Regions from separate parts of the Nocardia sp. NPDC004123 genome, predicted to be linked through region 4. Evidence: riboswitches for the same ligand, from Rfam matches in the RefSeq annotation. Region 4 holds a riboswitch; each other region holds the start of a gene.
The links. A riboswitch is a leader RNA that binds a small molecule or an ion and turns the genes downstream of it on or off. The one in region 4 is predicted to bind S-adenosylmethionine.
Positions count from the first base shown of each region.

Region 1 (3,199 bases), on a different contig from region 4:
GGGGATTGCGGCGGTGTGGGATGCGGTGGCCGCCAGGACCGGGGTGGCGATCGATTCGGAGCTGGTGGTGTCGCGGCTCGGGCCGCCGCTGGCGCACGAGGCGGCGCAGTGGTTCCCGGAGCACGAGGTGCCGGGGATCGTCGCGATGTACCGGGAGTTGTATCCGGATCTGGCGGTGCACGCGGCGGAGCATCTGCCGGGGGTGGTCGACGCGCTGGCGGCGGTGCATCGGGCCGGTGGGCGGGTGCTGGTGATCACGGCGAAGAACGGGCCGCACGCGCAGTTGCATCTCGATCATCTCGGGCTGGCGGTCGACGAATTGGTCGGCGGGGCCTGGGCGGAGGAGAAGGGCGAGGTGCTGCGCGAGCGCGGGGCCTCGATCTATGTGGGGGATCATCTCGGCGATGTGCGGGCGGCCAAGGTGGCCGACGCGGTGTCGGTGGCGGTGACCACCGGGCCCTATGCGGCCGAGGAGCTGTCGGCCGCGGGCGCGGATGTGGTGCTCGGCGATCTGACCGAGTTCCCGCGCTGGCTGGCCGCCCACCTCGCCGCGTAACCGGCCGACTCGCAACCGCTCTCGGCGCACCGGCCGCGCGCGGTGCGGGTGCTCACGGATAGATCGGCGGGGCGAGCGCGAGGGCCACGGCGTGCGAGGGGTCGAGGGCGGGGATCGAGGTGTCGACCGCGTGGCCGTCGGCATCGCGTACCTGCCAGCCGCGCAGTGATACGACCGGGACACCGCGGTGGTTCGCCAATGCCAGCTCGGACAGGGTGCCCCACGAGCCGCCGATGACGATGACCGCGTCGGCCGAGGCCACCAGGATCGTATTGCGGGCCTCACCCATATTCGTATAGATCGCCGCGGACAGGCCCGGGCAGACCGCGTCACGATCCGTGTCGGGACGGATGCCGAGGACGAGTCCGCCTGCGCCGGAAGCGCCCTCGGTGACCGCGGCCATCACGCCCGAACCGCCACCGCACAGCACGGTCGCACCCGCCGCGGCGAGCAGCCGGCCCACCTCGCGGGCGGCCGTGGACTCGGAGTCGGTGCAGGTGCTGGGGCCGCAGACGGCAATTTGTAGGGGTGGCAAGGGCTTTCCTCTCGTCGGTGCGGACGGGTCGTTGGCATCAGGGTGATTCGAATGGTGTCGGCGCGGGGTGGCCGCGGCTACCGTTCTGCCCACGGTCACGAGTATCAGCATGTTCGAGCCCCGGCTCGCTGATCGGCAACCCTCGCGCGGCGGTGGGGTGCCCCGGGTGACGACCAGGCGGCGTCCACGCGGACCCCGCAAGCGCTAGTCGAAGGAGCACAGGTCCATGTCTGGATGCCGCCCGGCCAACGGCTGAGGCCCGGCGCCCGAATTCCATGCGGGCGATTCTCTTTCCCGCACCGTACGCCTTCGGCGGTCGCGGTCGAGTCCCCATGCCCCGGCGCGGTGTCGGTGCACGAGTGCAGAGGTAGCAATGAGCAGGAACTGGTCCGGGTCGCGTGGATTCCGGGTGTTGGTGGGTGTGGCGGCGGCGACCGCGGTGGCGGGGCTGCTGTCGGCGTGCGGGAACGAGTCGTCGGACAGCAAGGCGGACACCGTGTACTTCGGGGTGTCGGGCCCGAAGACGGGCGGGTCGGCCGAGTACGGGCGGCTCTGGCAGCAGGGCTTCGACCTGGCCCTGGACGAGATCAATGCGGCGGGCGGGATCGACGGCAAGAAGGTCGCGCTGAAATGGGAGGATTCGCAGTCGGATCCGAAGCAGACGGTGCCGATCGCCACCAAGTTCGTGGGCGACAAGTCCATCATCGCCGAGCTCGGCGACTTCTCCTCGCCCGCCTCCATCGCGGCCTCGCCGGTGTACAACCGCGGCAAGCTGGTGCAGTACGGGTTCACCAACTCCTCGGTGGATTTCACCAAGGGCGGCGACTACTCCTGGAGCCCCTCCATCACGCTGGACGTGTACATGGAGCGCAATGCCGAGTGGGTGCGGTCCAAGGCGAAGAAGGTCTCCGTCGTCTACCTCGAAACCGACTGGGGCAAGCAGGCTTTCAAATTCTTCGAGCAGTTCGCCAAGGAGAAGGGCATCGAGATCGCCTACTCCTCGGCCATCCTGCCGGATTCGCAGGACTTCCGGCCGGTGCTGATCAAGGGCCGCGACGCCAACCCGGACGCCTTCGTGCACCTCGGCTACGGCCCGGACGGCGCGCTGGTGGTCAAGCAGCTGCGTGATGTCGGGTTCACCGGGCAGCTCTTCGCCGGCCAGAACACCCCGCAGTTCATCGATCTGGCGGGTGCGGCGGCCGAGGGCGACATCGTGAACGGCGTCTTCACACCGTCGGATCCGAGCCCCAAGATCCAGAGCTTCGTCACCAAGTTCCGGGCCAAGTTCAATACGGACCCCGGCGATTTCAACGTCTACGCCTACGACGCGCTGAACGTGCTGGTGAAGGCCGCCAAGACCGGCGGCGCCACTCGCGAGGGCGTGCTGAAGGGCCTGCGCGAGATCAAGGACTTCGACGGAATCGGGCTGGGCACCTTCGCCTTCGATCAGCAGACGCGACGGCCCACCGGCGTGAAGCCGATCGAGCTGGAACTGCGCAGCGGCAAATTCGTGCCGGTCGGAAGCGCCAAATAGATGTTCGACACGCTCATCGCGGGTCTGGTGCACGGCAATGCGTACGCGCTCATCGCCGTGGGCATCACCCTCATCTTCGGGGTCAGCAATGTCATCAACTTCGCGCACGGCTCGATCTTCGCGTTCGGTTCGGTGCTGGGCTGGTGGCTGATCGCCCAGCACGGCGTGCCCTGGTGGGCCGCGCTGATCGTGGTGGTGGCGGCGACGGCGCTGGTCGGCGTCGCCATCGACATCCTGGCGGTGCGGCCGCTGCGGCGGGCCCCGGCCATTGCCGCCCTGCTGGCGACGGTGGCGGTCGGGCTGATCATCGAGAACGTGGTCGCCCTGGTATTCGGACCCGACACCCGGCCCTTCCCAGATGTTTTGCCCACCAACAACTTCCGGGCCGGCGGCGTGCGGTTCGGCACCTCCGACGTGGTCATGTTCGCCCTCACTCTCACGGTGATGGCGGGACTGTGGGCGTTCCTGCGCTACAGCCGCCACGGCCTGGCCATTCGCGCCACCGCGCAGGACCCGGACGCCGCCGCGCAGATGGGCATCGGTGTGGGCCGGGTGCAGTCGCTGGCCTTCGCCA
Region 1 covers NZ_JBSGGG010000026.1:6,111-9,309, forward strand. The annotation lists gene ACWEQQ_RS32770 (HAD family hydrolase) at 1-556, shown strand, start outside; gene ACWEQQ_RS32775 (SLOG cluster 4 domain-containing protein) at 609-1,091, opposite strand; SAM riboswitch class IV at 1,185-1,301, shown strand; gene ACWEQQ_RS32780 (ABC transporter substrate-binding protein) at 1,465-2,625, shown strand; gene ACWEQQ_RS32785 (ABC transporter permease) at 2,626-3,199, shown strand, end outside.
Region 1: linked by a shared signal. The riboswitch ahead of ACWEQQ_RS32780 (ABC transporter substrate-binding protein) and the one ahead of ACWEQQ_RS01095 (amino acid ABC transporter permease) in region 4 are both predicted to bind S-adenosylmethionine.

Region 2 (3,199 bases), on a different contig from region 4:
CGTCGATGTAGTCCTGCGGTCCGAGGATCGCGCCGCCGAGGACGCGGCCCTGCCCGTCGATGTGCTTGGTGCCCGAGTACACGGTGATGTCCGCGCCCAGGTCGAAGCCGCGCTGCAGCAGCGGGGTGGCGAAGACGTTGTCCAGCACCACCTTCGCGCCCGCCGCGTGCGCGAGATCGGAGACCGCGCGCACATCGGTGAGGGTCTGCATGGGGTTGGAGGGGGTCTCGAAGAAGACGGCCTGGGTCGGCACCGACAGCGCCTGCTCCCACTGGTCCAGATCTTCGCCGTCGACGAAGACGGTCTCCACGCCCCAGCGCGGCAGGATCTCGTTGGCCACCACGAAGCAGGAGCCGAACAGGCTGCGTGCCGCCACCAGGCGGTCACCCGCGGCGAGCAGCGCGCCCAGCGCAGTGAACACCGCCGACATGCCGGAGGCCGTCGCGAAACATGCCTCCGCGCCGTCGATCAGGCGCAGCCGCTCCTCGAACATGGCGACCGTCGGGTTGCCGTAGCGGGAGTAGACGAAGTGCTCGATATCGCCGGTGAAGGACGCCTCGGCCGCCTCGGCGCTCTCGTAGACGAAACCCGAATTGAGGAACAGCGCCTCGGAGGTCTCGTCGAAGCCCGAGCGCCGAGTGCCGCCGCGCACGGCCTGTGTAGCGGGGCCGACGCCCTCGGGGAGCGGTTTGTCGAAGGAACCACCGGTGATCATGATTGCCTCCCTGCGATCCGGCCGGACACGAAACTCATGACTGACGCCAGGGCAGGCCGTCGGCCCGCCAGCCGGTGCCGCCGCGATGCCCCTGACCGTCGAGCGCACCCTCGAAGCCGTCGACCACATTGAAGGCCGGGGCGATACCGAGGGTGGTGGCGGCGGTGGCCGCGCCGATGGAGCGCTGGCCGGAGCGGCAGATGAAGATGACCGGCGCGACCGAGTCCTGGCCGCGATCGCCGAGCGCCTGCTTCAGCTGATCGGTGAAACGGGCATTGGGCGTGCCGGAGACGTCCACCCACTCGATCAGCGCGGTCGGCCGGCCGATGCCGCTGGTGTCGGGCACCCCGACGAACCGCCACTCGGCTTCGGTGCGCACATCCACCAGCACCGCATCGGGGTTGTCCCGCAACAGTTCCCACGCCTGCTTCGACGTGATGTCACCCGCGTAGCTCACTTGTACCTCCTGTGAATCCGCACTTGCCGCACCGCTGTCCGATGCGAGGCCAGGTCGTCACCCGGAGCACCCCGCCGCGGAGGAGGGTTGCCGACCAGCCAGCCGGGGCTTGACGCTGGTACTCATGACCTGGGTTGAGAGTGCCGAAAAAACGGCCCCACTGTCAAACCCCGGCCGCGACTTCGGCCGTTGTCAGGAATTGCAGACCAACCAGCGGGAATTCTCCCGGGTGAAGTGCCAGGTCGAGGTGGTCTGGGCGCCGGAGACCGTGAAAGTGACCTGCGCCGTGGCCTTCTCGCCGTCGATGGCAGGGTCGGCCAGCTTGTCGAACGTGATGGTCGCCCCGGTCGCGGCCGCGTCCTTGAGCGGCGAGGCATTCTCGTCGAATCCCTTGCAGGACAGGGTCGGATCGTACTTGCCGGTCTCGCTACGGGCCTCGATGAACTTGCCCGCGGCCACCGCGAGCCGATCGGAATCTGTGACATTCTTCTCAACCGGCGAGACCAGCGTCGCGATCACAATGCCCAGGATCACGACCGCGATGACGCTCGCCGCGACCAGGAACGGCCACATGCTGCGGGCCTCGTTCCGATCGATCGGAACCGATGTCTCCCCGGCTGTCTCCTCGGCGTCGCTCATGGGTAGATCATGCCTGGTCGCCGCCGTGCGCCCGGCACGGCGTTCCCACGGTTCGGGCCTCGGCATTCCCACAGTTCACGGCCCTGCGCGTGAAGGGCCTCGTGCGCCATCGATAGAATCAGCAGAATTTCCGCCCCAGGCGCGGGAATAGCAAGACTACGCAGCAACGCTGCAGCGTCGGGGGCCAACGGCGGTCACCGAAGCCAGGGCGTCAACTTAGCCTAAGCTAAGAACGACGGCTGAGTTTTGACGACAAGTTAGTTTCGACCCAAAGGGTGCGCGGAAGAATGACCGAACAGAGTGCAGCGACCCGCCCGCTACGCATTGCGATCGTGGGCGCAGGCCCGGCCGGTATTTACGCCGCCGATGCCTTGATGAAGTCCGATGCCGAGGTGAGCATCGACCTCTACGAGCGCATGCCCGCGCCCTTCGGCCTCATCCGCTACGGCGTCGCGCCCGACCACCCGCGCATCAAGGGCATCATCACCGCCCTGCACAAGGTCCTCGACAAGCCGCAGGTCCGCCTGCTGGGCAATATCGACTACGGCGTCGACATCACCCTCGAGGACCTGCGTCAGTTCTACGACGCGGTCATCTTCTCCACCGGCGCCAACGCCGACCGCGCCCTCGAGGTGCCGGGCATCGACCTCGACGGCTCCTACGGCGCCGCCGACTTCGTGTCCTGGTACGACGGCCACCCGGACGTGCCGCGCACCTGGCCGCTGGACGCGGAGAAGGTCGCCGTCCTCGGCGTCGGCAACGTCGCCCTCGACGTGGCCCGCGTGCTCGCCAAGACCGGCGACGAACTGCTGCCCACCGAGATCCCGCCGAACGTCTACGAGGGCCTGCAGGACAACAAGGCCCTCGAGGTCCACGTCTTCGGCCGCCGCGGGCCCGCCCAGGCCAAGTTCACCCCGCTCGAACTGCGCGAACTCGACCACTCCCCGACCATCGAGGTCATCGTCGACCCCGAGGACATCGACTACGACGAGGGCTCCGAGGCCGCGCGCCGCCACTCCAAGCAGGTCGACATGATCTGCAATACGTTGGAGCAGTGGGCCATCCGCGATGTCGGCGACCGCCCGCACAAGCTGTTCCTGCACTTCTTCGAGAACCCGTCGGAGATTATCGGCGCCGACGGCAAGGTCGTGGGCCTGCGCACCGAGCGCACCCAGCTCGACGGCACCGGAAACTGCAAGGGCACCGGCGAATTCAAGGACTGGGACATCCAGGCCGTGTACCGCGCGGTCGGCTACCTGTCGCAGAACATCCCGCTGCTGCCCTTCGACGACCAGGCCGGCACCGTGCCCAACGAGGCCGGGCGCGTGCTCGTCGACGAGGACGCCGACGGCGCGGCTCGCTACATGCCCGCTACCTACGTGACCGGC
Region 2 covers NZ_JBSGGG010000023.1:79,121-82,319, reverse strand. The annotation lists gene ACWEQQ_RS30660 (O-succinylhomoserine sulfhydrylase) at 1-715, opposite strand, end outside; gene ACWEQQ_RS30655 (rhodanese-like domain-containing protein) at 750-1,172, opposite strand; SAM riboswitch class IV at 1,187-1,302, opposite strand; gene ACWEQQ_RS30650 (Rv0361 family membrane protein) at 1,365-1,811, opposite strand; gene ACWEQQ_RS30645 (FAD-dependent oxidoreductase) at 2,099-3,199, shown strand, end outside.
Region 2: linked by a shared signal. The riboswitch ahead of ACWEQQ_RS30655 (rhodanese-like domain-containing protein) and the one ahead of ACWEQQ_RS01095 (amino acid ABC transporter permease) in region 4 are both predicted to bind S-adenosylmethionine.

Region 3 (3,199 bases), on a different contig from region 4:
AGCCGGACCAGACCAGGTGTGACACCGGAAGCCAGTTGCTCGGCGGGCGTCAGCTGGGAATGCGTGGTGGAGGCCGGATGGATGACGAGCGAGCGCACGTCCCCGATGTTAGCGACATGGCTGTGCAGCACCAGCGCCTCCACGAACTTCTTGCCGGCGTCCACGCCGCCGGCCAGCTCGAAGGAGACGATGGCGCCGACACCCTTGGGCGCCAGCTGTTTGCCCCGCTCGAACCACGGGGAGCTGGGCAGTCCTGCGTAGTAGACCTTCTCGACGCCGGGCTGCTCGGTCAGGAACTCGGCCACGGCCTGGGCATTGGCCACATGCCGTTCGACGCGCAGGCTCAGCGTCTCGATGCCCTGCGCGATGAGGAAGGCGTTGAACGGCGACACCGCCGCACCCAGATCGCGCAGCAACTGCACCCGCGCCTTGAGCGCGTAGGCCGGTGCGCCGAGATCGGCGAACACGGCGCCGTGGTAGCTGGGATCCGGGGTGGTGAAACCCGGGAAGCGGGACTCACCCGCCGCGTCCCGCACGGTCCAGTCGAAGTTGCCGCCGTCCACGATCACGCCCGCGACCGCGGAGCCGTGCCCGCCCAGGTATTTGGTGGCCGAGTGCACGACGATGTCCGCGCCCAGTCGCAGCGGCTGGATCAGGTACGGCGTGGCGACGGTGTTGTCCACGATCAGCGGCACGCCCGCCGCGTGCGCGACCTCGGCGATGCCGGGGATGTCGAGCACCGAGCTGCTCGGATTGGCGACGGTCTCGCCGTAGAACGCCTTGGTGTTGGGCCGCACGGCCGTGCGCCACTGCTCGAGATCGTCCGGATCCTCGACGAAGCTGACCTCGATGCCCAGCTTGGGCAGCGAGTAGTGCAGCAGGTTGTAGGTGCCGCCGTACAGGTGCGGGCTGGCCACGATGTGGTCGCCGGCCTGCGCCAGATTCAGGATCGCGTAGGTTTCCGCGGCCTGACCGGAGGCCAGCAGCAGCGCGGCCACACCGCCCTCGAGCGCGGCGATGCGTTGCTCCACCGCGTCCTGGGTGGGGTTCATGATGCGGGTGTAGATATTGCCCGGCTCGGCGAGCCCGAACAGCGCGGCGGCGTGATCGGTGTCGCGGAAGGCGTAGGAGGTGGTCTGGTAGATGGGCAGGGCGCGGGCTCCGGTGGCCGGATCGGGAGCCTGTCCGGCGTGAATCTGCTTGGTCTCGAAGGACCAGCCGGCCGGATCCAGGGTGCCGTCAGCCGAGACGGCCGCGGGCGCGGTCGAGTCACTCATGTGTTCTGCTCCAAAAACAAGGTCGCCGAATGGCGGAAGTTTGACGTTACCGAGAGGCGAATGGGCTTCGACAACAACACATTTCGGTAGACCTCCTAGTTGCGCTTGCGTTCGGCCTTCGAACGCCGGGTCTGCACCCGGAGCACCCCACCGCAGCTGGAGGGTTGCCGATCAGCAAGCCGGGGCCTTAACGCTGATGCTCTTGACCTGTTGCGCGATTCTAGCGGGCGGACGCCGCTGTTTCGGAAGTGGGGCTGGCCACAGCGGGCCCCGCGCAGGTGCGCACGAATTCGTGATACGCGCCGACCACGGCCTCCGCCATGCTGCGCGGTGACTCGATCAGACGCTCGTCGGCGAAGCCGGAATCGGAGTCCGATTCGGTGCCGGCCCGCATGATGGCGTGGAAGGTGCCGAGCAGCAGCCGAACTCGCAGATCCGCGACGGTGGTGCCGAGGCGTTCGGCCAGCACCTGCGCGGTCTGCTCGGTCTTGTTCTCGGTGGCTGCCATGCTGCACGCCCGCACCGCGGCGGTGGACCGGATGATGCGCTGCATCTGCTGGAACCAGCGGAAGGGCAGCGGTTCGTCGTGGTCGACGACGCGGTCCACGATGGACAGGAAGCTGTCCAGCAGCGCTTTCAGCTCGTTGCCCGTGCTCGGCTGCTCACGCAGCGCGTCCGCGTGTGCCCGCGCCCAGTCGGCGATGGGCGCGATGACGATGTCTTCCTTGCTGTCGAAGTACCGGTTCACGGTGCGCGGCGAGACGTCGGCCTCGTCGGCGATCTGTTCCACGGTGGTGGCGTCGAAGCCCTGGGCGTCGCACAGCCGCAGGGCGACGTCGATGATCCGCGCCCGGGTCTGTTCCTTCTTCCGCTCACGCAGGCCCGGCCGGTGACGTGCGATCACACCGAGGTGAGTTGACAACTCCGACATACCTCCATGGTAAGGGTTCGGGCGCTTCTCACGTCCCATTATGCCAAATGTCGCAGAACGACAAATTTCTCTTGACGTCAATTGGCCTCGAGGGTCAAGATTGTCGAGGGTGTCCCGGACCGTCCGTGAGGAGACGACATGACCGCCGCGACAGAAACACTCGAAGACCGATCACACAGCTCGGACCAGCGCGGAGCCGCGCGCTGGTGGGCCCTGGGCGTACTCGCCATGGCCCAGCTGATGGTGGTGCTGGACGCCACCATCGTCACCATCTCCATGCCGTTCGCCCAGCGTGACCTGGGCATCAGCGACGGCGACCGGCAATGGGTGCTCACCGCCTACACGCTGATCTTCGGCGGCCTGCTGCTGCTCGGCGGCCGCCTCGCCGACTACCTGGGCCGCCGCCGCATGTTCCTGATCGGCCTGGTCGGCTTCGCCGGGGCGTCGGCGCTGGCCGGGCTCGCGCAGAACGGCGCGGAACTCTTCGCCGGGCGCGGGCTGCAGGGCGCGTTCGCCGCCCTGCTCGCGCCGGCCGCGCTGTCACTGGTGTCGGTCACCTTCACCGAGGCCAAAGAGCGCGCTCGCGCGTTCGGCGTCTTCGCGGGTGTGTCCGCGGGTGGCGCGGCCATCGGCCTGATCGTGGGCGGCGCGCTCACCGAATACGCCAACTGGCGCTGGTGCCTGCTGGTCAACACCCCGATCGCGCTGATCGCCTTCCTCGGTGCGCTCGCCTTCGTGGTCCGGGACGTGCCCGCGCCGCGCACCGGCGGCTACGACCTGCCCGGCGCGGTGACCGCCACGCTCGGCCTGGTCTCGGTGGTCTACGGCTTCAGCCGCGCGGCCTCGGACGGCTGGACCGCGAGCACCACCCTGGCCCTGCTGATCGCGGGCGTCGCGCTGCTCGCCGCCTTCGTCGCCATCGAGCGGCGGTCCTCGAATCCGCTACTGCCGCTGCGTATTCCGGGGGAGATCAACCGGGGCGGCTCGTTCC
Region 3 covers NZ_JBSGGG010000002.1:103,139-106,337, reverse strand. The annotation lists gene ACWEQQ_RS02950 (bifunctional o-acetylhomoserine/o-acetylserine sulfhydrylase) at 1-1,277, opposite strand, end outside; SAM riboswitch class IV at 1,374-1,485, opposite strand; gene ACWEQQ_RS02945 (TetR/AcrR family transcriptional regulator) at 1,498-2,208, opposite strand; gene ACWEQQ_RS02940 (MFS transporter) at 2,347-3,199, shown strand, end outside.
Region 3: linked by a shared signal. The riboswitch ahead of ACWEQQ_RS02950 (bifunctional o-acetylhomoserine/o-acetylserine sulfhydrylase) and the one ahead of ACWEQQ_RS01095 (amino acid ABC transporter permease) in region 4 are both predicted to bind S-adenosylmethionine.

Region 4 (3,199 bases):
CCGGTGACAGGTCATAGGTAACGCCGTTCACACTGCGCGTGTCGCTGGTGCCGCCATCACCCTTGCCACAGCCGCCCGCCAGCAGACTCAGCAGCGTGACGGCGATCAGGACTCTGGTCCGTCTGCGACGGCTCGCCAGGGACATGGGCTCTTCCTTACCTAGTGGGAACACGTCAGAGGACGTGCGCGAGAAAGGCTTTGGTGCGCGGGTGCGACGGGTTGTCCAGCACCTGCGCGGGCGGACCCTGCTCGACGATGCGGCCGGCATCCATCAGCACCACGGTGTCGGCGACCTCGCGAGCGAAACCGACCTCGTGGGTGACGATCACCAGGGTCGAACCACCGCGCGCCAGATCCTCGAGGACATCGAGGACTTCACCGACCAGCTCGGGATCCAGCGCGGAGGTGGGCTCGTCGAACAGCACCACCTCCGGCCGCAGGGCGAGCGCCCTCGCGATGGCCACGCGCTGCTGCTGCCCACCCGATAACCGGCTCGGATACTCGTCCGCCTTGTCCGCCAGGCCGACCCGCGCCAGCAACTCCAGCGCCTCGGCGTTCACCTCGGCCTTCGAGCGGCCCTGCGCGGCCACGGGCGCGAGCGCCACATTCTCCCGAACCGTCAGGTGCGGAAAGAGATTGAAGTTCTGGAACACGAATCCGATGCGCGCCCGCTGCCGCAGGATCTCGCGTTCGTGCAGCTCGTGCAGCTTGCCAGCCTTGCGCCGGTAGCCGACCAGCTCGCCGCCGACCCGCACGGTGCCACCGTCCACCTGCTCGAGGTGGTTGATCGTGCGCAGCAGCGTCGACTTGCCCGAACCCGACGGGCCCAGGATCACCGTCACCTCGCCGGGGCGCACCGCCAAGTCGATGCCTCGGAGCACTTCAGTGCGGCCGAAGGACTTTCGGATGCCGCGCAATTCGATCGCGAACTCGGTCATCGCCGATCACCGGCCTTCGAACGACGGCCCTTCGAGAAGTGCCGTTCGATATAGAACTGAATGACGCTCAGCACGGTGGTCAGCAGGATGTACCAGACCGTGGCCACCATGAGCAGCGGCACCACCCGACCATTGCGGCCGTAGATGACCTGCACCTGATAGAACAGCTCGGCAATCGCCATGGTCGACACGATCGAGGTGCCCTTGAAAAGGCTGATCACCTCGTTGGCGGCATTCGGCAGAATTCCGCGCATCGCCTGGGGCGCCACGATCGTGAAGAACTGCCGCCGCCAGGGCAGGCCCAGCGACCGGGCCGCCTCCCACTGGCCCTCGTCGACCGAGACGATCCCGGCCCGGATGATCTCCGCCGAATACGCGGCCTGATGCAGCGCCAAACCGATGACAGCCGCGCTGAATCCGCTGATCACGCCATTGGTCTGGAATCGCGCGAACTCCGGCCCGAACGGAACGCCCAGCGACAGCGTCTTGTACAGGTAGGCCAGATTGAACCAGAACAGCAACTGCACGATCAGCGGGATCGACCGGAAGACCCAGACATAGGTCCACGAGATCGCCTGCAGCACCGGGTTCTTCGACAGCCGGCCCACGGCCAGCCAGACACCGAGAAAGAAGCCCAGCAGGGTGCCCCAGAAGGTCAGCTCCAGCGTCACCTTCAGCGCCGACAACACCGACTTCGCGGTGACATACTGCGCGAAGGTTCCCCAGTCCCAGCCCGGATTGGTGATCAGCCCGTGCGCGAACTGCGCGACCAGCACCAGCGCGATCGCCGCGGTGACCCAGCGCCACGGGTGGCGGGCGCGGACGATCGGCAGATCCCCGTCGCGGTGTTCGGCTCCGGGCTCCGTCTGCGTGGGCGCCGCCAGCGTACTCATGGATTCGTCCTCCATCGGTCCCGGCGGAAGCACCCGCACCACGTGCGCGGGGGTTGCTGCGATGTCTGCGAGCCGGGTCTCTCGATCGCTCTGGATGGTGTAGACGACACTACGAATTCCGACGGCGTATGTCGCCGGTCCCGATCAACGTGAATTCAATTGCATGACAGTCGTTTTCCGGAATTCCGGTGGAAACGGGGAAATCAGCCCGCGGCCTCGTCGCGCTCGGGGGCCCGGTCGTAGAGGGCGCGGAAACCGCTGCGGTGGAAGACCAGCGGCTCGGAATCGGGGTGCGTGCCGAGCCGGTGCACCCGCAGCAGCACCACCGCGTGATCACCGGCCGGAACCTGTTCGTGCACCGAGGTTTCCAGCCATGCCGTGGCCCCGGCGACGAACGCCGCGTTCCCGTTCCCGGGGTGCAGGTCGACATTGCGGAAGCGGTCTCCCCGCCGCGAGCTCAGCCCGCGCGCCGCCGGCTCCTGCTCGCTGCTGAGCAGGCTCAGGCCCAAACGGCTCGCCTGCTCCAGCCGCGGCCAGGTCTCCGACGAATACTGAATGCAGATCGACACCAGCGGCGGGTCCAGAGAGACCGGCACGAAGGTGCTCGCCACCAGGCCGTACGGTGTCCCGCCGAGGCGCGCGCACACGGCCACCACCCCGCTGGGAAAGTGCGAAAAGGTCCGCCGCAGATCGGTCCCGTCGACCGGAGTGAGCGCGGCAGCCGCGCCGTGAATCGAGGTCAGCTCGCCCATTGCCCCACTTCAGCACCGCCGTACGCGCCAGGACAGGATTGCATTCACCTCGATTGCAAGTCGGCGGCCGCGATCCCGGTGCGGGACAATGCGAAACCCCCGCCCGGCAGGCGCCGGACGGGGGTCGGGGATCCTCGCGATGATTACTTCGGCGCCTCGATGTGCGGCTGGTTGATGGTGACGAAGTAGTTGTAGGCGGCGGCGATGGCGATCGGCGCGGTCACGAACAGCTGACCGGCGATGGTGCCCAGGAAGCCGACGGTGGCGGCGCCCAGGATGCAGCCGCCGAGCGGGCCGAGGCCGAACAGGGTGGCCAGGGCGCCGGTGGCGACCAGGCCCACGCCGATGCCGGCGATGCAGCCGATGGCCGCGCCACCCAGCGCGCCGACCGTGGTGCCGATGGTGGCGCCGGTGGAGATGGTGTCCTTCAGGCGGTTCCAGGCGGCCTGTTCACGGTCGTAGTCCGACTTCCACGGAGCCTGGTCTTCGTAGGGCAGGTTGATCGGCTTGTAGACCGCGTGATCCGTGTCGTACTGCGGGGTCAGGGTCGCGGTGTGGTCGGCGATCTCCGCGGCGATCGGGAACTCGAAGTCGTCGACCCGGAAGTTCAGCGGCA
Region 4 covers NZ_JBSGGG010000001.1:242,558-245,756, forward strand. The annotation lists gene ACWEQQ_RS01085 (ABC transporter substrate-binding protein) at 1-145, opposite strand, end outside; gene ACWEQQ_RS01090 (amino acid ABC transporter ATP-binding protein) at 174-938, opposite strand; gene ACWEQQ_RS01095 (amino acid ABC transporter permease) at 935-1,831, opposite strand; SAM riboswitch class I at 1,840-1,932, opposite strand; gene ACWEQQ_RS01100 (flavin reductase family protein) at 2,035-2,583, opposite strand; gene ACWEQQ_RS01105 (hypothetical protein) at 2,727-3,199, opposite strand, start outside.